2 linked regions of the Spirosoma rhododendri genome follow. The protein of the gene in region 1 interacts with the protein of each later gene in a pairwise test. Links are inferred from orthologs where the notes say so. Each region holds a gene or a part of one and is shown on either strand. Other genes may lie near its edges.

Region 1 (3,205 bases):
CCGGCAATGGCGTCGGAACCGTACTGTGCTGATGCACCGTCGCGCAGGATTTCGACCCGCTTGATCGCCTGCTGCGGAATGGCCGACAAATCGACGCCGGTTTCACCACGACCCGGTGAAAACTGTACGTAGAGCAGCGAGCTGAGGTTTTTGCGTTTGCCGTTAACCAAAACAAGCGTACGGCTGGGGCCCATGTTGCGAATTTCCCAGGGGTCGAGCAGGGTAGTCGCGTCGTTGACCGGCGTGTTGACGGTGTTGAACGACGGCACCCGATATTGCAGGGCTTTGTCGAACGTTGGCTGCCCGGTTGAGGTTAATTCCTTTGTCGACAGAATATCGACGGGTAGGGGAGTATCGGTGAGGGTGCGTTGCGAGTTGCGGCTACCCACGGCCACAACCACTTCCGACAGGTTGGTGGCTGTTGATGACAGAGAGACAGTGTTGGTGGCAGCGGCTGTCAGCGTCTGGGTTTCATACCCGATAAACGAGATACTGATCGAACTGCCGACCGGTGCATCGAGCGAGAAATTGCCGTCAGCGTTAGTTGTCGTGCCTTTCTGGGCACCGACAATCACGATAGACGCCCCCACGATGGGCGATTTGTCGGCGGCATCAATGACTTTGCCTGTTACTTGAGCAAAAGTTGGTAATGAAAGTAAAAGGCAAATGAAAATTTTGATTAGATGGGAGATTTTAATCATAAAGTTTTATCAATGGTTAATTTGTCCAAATTTAATGAGCAAACGGTTCCGCTGATAAGTATTCCCCCGAAGATTTTTCTTATGCCTGTTGAGTAGTCACGATGTCGCCAACACGAAGGGTTCTTAAGTTGATGCGTATTCAACTGATTATCAGCAGAAAATAGGAATTTTAAGTAGTCGGTAGCCAGTGTAGCTGCTAAAAAATTGAACTGATAAAATGAGTGTTTTTACGCAGTCAATGGCCGCGCAGGTGCAATACATGCGTCGTGCGCTCGAACTGGCGACGCTGGGTCGGGGGCAGGTTAGTCCGAACCCCATGGTGGGTTGCGTCATTGTCCATGAACCAACGCAACGCATCATTGGCGAAGGCTGGCATCAACGCTACGGCGAAGCCCACGCCGAACGAAATGCTATTCAAGCGATACACCCCGACGATCTATCGCTGCTCCCCGACAGCACGGCCTATGTCACGCTGGAACCCTGCTCGCATTACGGGAAACAGCCGCCTTGCGCTAATTTGTTGATTGAGATGGGCGTCGGGCGGGTCGTCTGCTGCAACGACGATCCGAATCCACTGGTTGGGGGGCAAGGCTTTCAGAAACTCGAACAGGCCGGTATTCGCGTCGAGCGGGGGCTGCTGGCGGAAGAAGGGCGATTGCTGAACGCCCGCTTTTTCACATTCATGGAACAGCAGCGGCCGTATATCATCCTGAAATGGGCCGAGACAAGCGACGGATTCATTGGCGGACCGGGTGGGCAACCAGTATCGATCAGCGGGCCAAAGAGTCAGCGGCTGGTGCATAAATGGCGGAGTGAAGAGGACGCGATTATGGTCGGTACGAACACCGCCCGCAATGATAATCCGCGCTTAAACACGCGTCTATGGCCAATCCAGGCCGGGCCTGGCAAAAATCCCATCCGCATCGTCATCGACCGCCACGGCACACTGCCCGATGATCTGCATCTCTTCGACGGATCGCAGCGGACGATAATTTTAAAGAGTGAAAGAGTGAACCGGGACGCCGGACCGGAGCGAAAGAGCGATTTGATAGAGGCAGCTGAGTGCCAACCATTAGAATGGATAAACGCTAATTTTTCGACACCGGAATCGCTCTTTCACTCTTTCACTCTTTCGCTCTTTGAACAGCGCATTACCTCCGTTCTCGTCGAAGGCGGGGCTGCGTTGCTGAACTCGTTTCTGGCGGAAGGACTGTGGGACGAAATGCGGGTGTTTCGCAGCCCGAAGCTGCTGGGCGATGGTGTCAAAGCCCCGACTGTGCAGGGAAGACTGATCTGCCGGGAGATGATCGGCGACGATGAATTAACTGTTTATCGGCCGGTTTGAAAGGTGGATAAGCTGTATCGAGCGACAAGGTTATCTCCGATAGGCTAAACAGTAGGTGGACTGGTTGTCCCCGACAGCTTCCAGCTGTCGGAGACGCGCTAGCGGCTAATAGGGTACCTGAAAATAGCCTGACGGCTCCGACAGCTGGAAGCTGTCGGGGACAATCAAACAAGCAGTCAGCGAAGCAGGGTCGCCATTGTCTGCAAATTGACATCGGCGTCAAAAGCGGATCGGATGGGGATGGCAAAGCCCGGTAGTGCAAACGACCGGATCGTGCCTTCGCCTGCTTTCAGAATCAGTCGGTATTGCCCGTCGGTGAGGTGGTATTGTTCAATAGATTGCTCGTCGGCGTCGATAATCCAGTATTCTTCAACGCCATGCGCCTGATAGTCGTCGTATTTGATGCCCCCAACGGAGGTTGCCCGGTCACGCTTGGCTGTACCATCAGAGAGCACTTCGATAACCAGGTCAGGGGCGGGGAACAGGGTTTGTTTGTCTGTAAACGTGTCGGCTTTGGTGCGCCCGAAAAAGCAGATGTCCGGTTCGTAATCATTGCGGGTTAGGGCCGTCATGATTTTCTCAATCCCGACAAATCCCAGCTTGTTGTGCCGACGTACGTAGATGTCAACCAGGTGAAAAAGAAGACCGGTCGCTTCGTTGTGCGACTTCTTAACCGGCGAATGCAGCACGATTTCGCCGTTGATAAACTCAACCTTTTCCTGCTCGGTAATATCGTTGTAGAACGTTTCCCGCTTCTTGCGTTCTTCGTTCAGGGCGGCCTGAATCTCCTGCATAATCAAGTACGCATCCGGATACTCTAAAATCTGCTCGTCAAGGTGCTGGTGCATAGTGTGGTGGGTAAGTCCACGAATATACAAAAACAGTTTAAGGTTTGTTGTTCAAGGTTTAAGGTCAGTAGCGCAGACTAACGTTAAACCTTGAACCGCCCGGCGGCCCGGTACAAACCTTAAACCCATCACTGCGCCTGCGCTACCGGCGTGGCGTTGGCACCGATGTTGCCGCTGGCAATGACCGCGCTGCCCGCCATTATTTTGACGTTAGCGTTGTAGGTGCTCAGCTTATCGAAGAAACCGGCTTCGCTGATCGTGTAGTATTTGTTGGTTGCAAATGCGCCCGTGGCCCCGCTGACCGCGTCGAG
Region 2 (3,215 bases), 1.2 Mb from region 1 along the record:
TCGGGTTGACACCCGCACGCGGGATTATGTTGAACGGGTTAAGTAAGCCGTTTTTCAGCACATACACACACTGTCCAACTGCCGCCTGTTAACGTTTGACGATTCACTTTCCTGACAAAAACGCATGAGTACACAGGATATTCAACAACTTATCGACTTCATCTCTCAGTCGGGTCTCGACGAGGTAAACATTGAAACGAGCGATCTGAAGATCAACGTCAAACGCTATGGTGCGGGTGCTCCTGCTGCCCCAGCGGCTCCGGCCCCGACGATGGCTTCGCTCCCAACCGCTCCGGCACCTGTCGCTGCTCCGGCTGCCGCCCCCACGGCCGTTGCTCAGCCAGCCGCGCCTGTCGCTGCTGCACCGGCTGCCAATGCCGACTACATCACGATCAAGTCGCCGATGATCGGTACATTCTACCGGTCGTCAAGCCCCGACACGCCGATGTTCGTTGAAGTCGGTGATACGATCAGCGAGGGTAAAGTGGTGTGTATCGTTGAGGCCATGAAGTTGTTCAACGAAATCGAATCAGAGGTGTCGGGCCGTATTGTGAAGATACTGGTTGAGAATGCCACGCCGGTCGAATACGATCAGCCCCTGTTCCTGGTTGAACCGATCTAAAATAAAGAGCGAAAGAGTGAAAGAGTGAAAGAGTGGTTCCATGCAGGATACTCTTTCGCTCTTTCATTCTTTCGCTCTTTCACTCTTTAAACTGCCATGTTCAAGAAAATTCTGATCGCCAACCGGGGTGAGATCGCACTGCGGATCATCCGTACCTGTCGGGAGATGGGTATCAAAACGGTAGCTGTATATTCGACCGCCGACCGCGATAGTCTGCACGTACGTTTCGCCGATGAGGCCGTATGTATCGGGCCTCCGGTCAGCAAACAATCGTACCTGAGCATTCCGAGCATCATTTCGGCGGCTGAAGTGACGGGCGCGGATGCTATTCACCCCGGCTACGGCTTTCTGTCGGAAAATGCCGAATTCTCCCAAATCTGCGCCGACTACGGCATCAAGTTCATCGGTGCAACGGCCGAGCAGATCAACGGCATGGGCGACAAGGCAACAGCCAAGGCGACCATGAAGATGGCTGGTGTACCGGTCATTCCCGGTTCCGATGGCCTGCTGGAGTCGATTGAGCAGGGTAAGGAGCTGTCGGCTGAAATGGGCTATCCGGTCATCGTCAAGGCAACGGCTGGTGGTGGTGGTCGCGGGATGCGGATCATCCGCTCAGAAGCCGATTTCGAGAAAGCGTGGAACGATGCCCGGACCGAAGCCGGTGCCGCCTTTGGCAACGATGGTCTGTACCTAGAGAAGTTCGTTGAAGAACCCCGCCACATCGAGATTCAGATCGTTGGTGACCAGTACGGTAAAGTGTGCCACCTGTCGGAGCGCGACTGCTCAATTCAGCGTCGGCACCAAAAACTGGTCGAGGAAACGCCATCGCCGATCATTACGCCCGAACTGCGCGAGCAGATGGGTGCTGCGGCTATCAAAGGTGCGCAGGCTATCGGCTACGAAGGTGCCGGTACGGTCGAGTTTCTGGTCGACAAACACGGGAAGTTCTATTTCATGGAAATGAACACCCGGATTCAGGTCGAGCACCCGATTACGGAAGAGGTAACGGACTTTGACCTGATTAAAGAGCAAATCAAAGTAGCGGCTGGCGCGGAGATTTCGGGCCGAAACTATACACCGAAGCTGTACGCTATGGAATGCCGTATCAACGCCGAAGACCCCGGTAATGGCTTCCGTCCGTCGCCGGGTAAGATCACGGTGCTGCATATGCCCGGTGGTCATGGCGTGCGCGTCGACAGCCACGTGTACACCGGCTACACCATTCCACCGAACTACGACTCGATGATCGCCAAGCTGATCGTGTCGGGGCAGTCGCGGGAGGAAGTAGTGACGCGGATGAAGCGGGCCTTGCAGGAGTTCGTGATCGAAGGCATCAAAACCACGATTCCGTTCCACATCAAGCTCATGGACGATCCCGGTTTTCAGTCAGGACAGTTCACAACCGCTTTCCTCGAGACGTTCGATTTCTCGACACTAAAGTGAAAGAGTGAAAGACTGAAAGAGCGAAAGAGTGATCGTCTGCGTCAGCAACCATTCGCTCTTTCAGTCTTTCACTCTTTGAATGCGGTAAAAAAGGTGGGGTTTGGTGCTTTGGCATCCAAACCCCACCTTTTTTATGAATCACCTTGCCACGGCCGATTACCTTGTCTTTCTGACTTACTTCGTTATCGTCGTCGGCTATGGCTATTGGGTGTATCAGCGTCGGCGCAAGGCGGAAACGAACACTACCGACTTCTTTCTGGCCGAAGGATCGCTGACGTGGTGGGCTATCGGCGCGTCGCTGATTGCGTCGAACATATCAGCGGAGCATTTTATCGGCATGGCCGGGTCGGGCTTCGCGATGGGACTAGCCATCTCGTCGTATGAGTGGATCGCAGCCGGTACGCTGGTTATAGTAGCCGCGTTTTTCATTCCGATCTACCTGCGAAACCACATCTACACCATGCCACAGTTTCTGGCCCAGCGGTACAGCGACACGGTCAGCACGATTCTGGCCGTTTTCTGGCTAGTGGTCTACGTGGTGGTCAACCTTACATCGATTCTATTTCTGGGGGCAATGGCCATCGAGTCGCTGGCCGGTATTTCGTTCACTACTTGCACCGTCGGGCTGGCCCTGTTTGCCATTTTTATCACGCTGGGCGGCATGAAGGTGATTGGCTACACCGACGTCATTCAGGTGATCGTGCTGGTCATCGGCGGGCTGGTAGTAACGTATCTGGCTCTCGAACTGGTCGCTGATCGGAGTGGTACGGCGGGGGTGATGAACGGGCTGGCGCAGCTGCGCGACCGTGCCGATAGTCACTTCCACATGTACTTCGAGAAAGGACATCCGCACTACCTCGAATTGCCGGGACTGTCGTTGGTGCTGGGGGAATGTGGATCAACAACCTGTACTATTGGGGCTGTAATCAATACATCGTGCAGCGGGCGTTAGGGGCTGATTTGAAAACGGCCCGGAGCGGTATTCTCTTTGCCGCCTTTCTGAAGTTAATGATTCCGATCATCGCTGTTATTCCCGGCATTGCCGCGTTTGTGCTGTATCAGGAAGGGTCGTTCCGGGCAGCTATGACCGATGTGTCGGGTGTTGTCAAGCCCGACCATGCGTACCCGGTGCTGATGAATCTGTTGCCGA

Evidence for each region.
Region 2: the proteins of ribD (region 1) and accC interact in binary tests that used the Escherichia coli proteins (3 or more experiments, as listed by UniProt). The link is inferred for Spirosoma rhododendri from one-to-one orthologs.

The regions. Positions count from the first base shown.
Region 1 is NZ_CP051677.1:2,962,797-2,966,001, forward strand. What follows is about bases 102-2,982. They hold ribD (bifunctional diaminohydroxyphosphoribosylaminopyrimidine deaminase/5-amino-6-(5-phosphoribosylamino)uracil reductase RibD), read left to right. Parts: upstream 102-918; coding sequence 919-2,046; downstream 2,047-2,982. Other genes in these bases: HH216_RS12270 (TonB-dependent receptor), read right to left, coding at 102-701; HH216_RS12280 (Uma2 family endonuclease), read right to left, coding at 2,223-2,894. Outside these bases: more of HH216_RS12270, read right to left, coding at 1-101; HH216_RS12285 (hypothetical protein), read right to left, coding at 3,023-3,205. UniProt on the Escherichia coli protein: Converts 2,5-diamino-6-(ribosylamino)-4(3h)-pyrimidinone 5'-phosphate into 5-amino-6-(ribosylamino)-2,4(1h,3h)-pyrimidinedione 5'-phosphate.
Region 2 is NZ_CP051677.1:1,772,180-1,775,394, forward strand. The notes cover bases 1-2,891. They hold accC (acetyl-CoA carboxylase biotin carboxylase subunit), read left to right. Parts: upstream 1-718; coding sequence 719-2,065; downstream 2,066-2,891. Other genes in these bases: efp (elongation factor P), read left to right, coding at 1-46; accB (acetyl-CoA carboxylase biotin carboxyl carrier protein), read left to right, coding at 125-622. UniProt on the Escherichia coli protein: This protein is a component of the acetyl coenzyme A carboxylase complex; first, biotin carboxylase catalyzes the carboxylation of the carrier protein and then the transcarboxylase transfers the carboxyl group to form malonyl-CoA.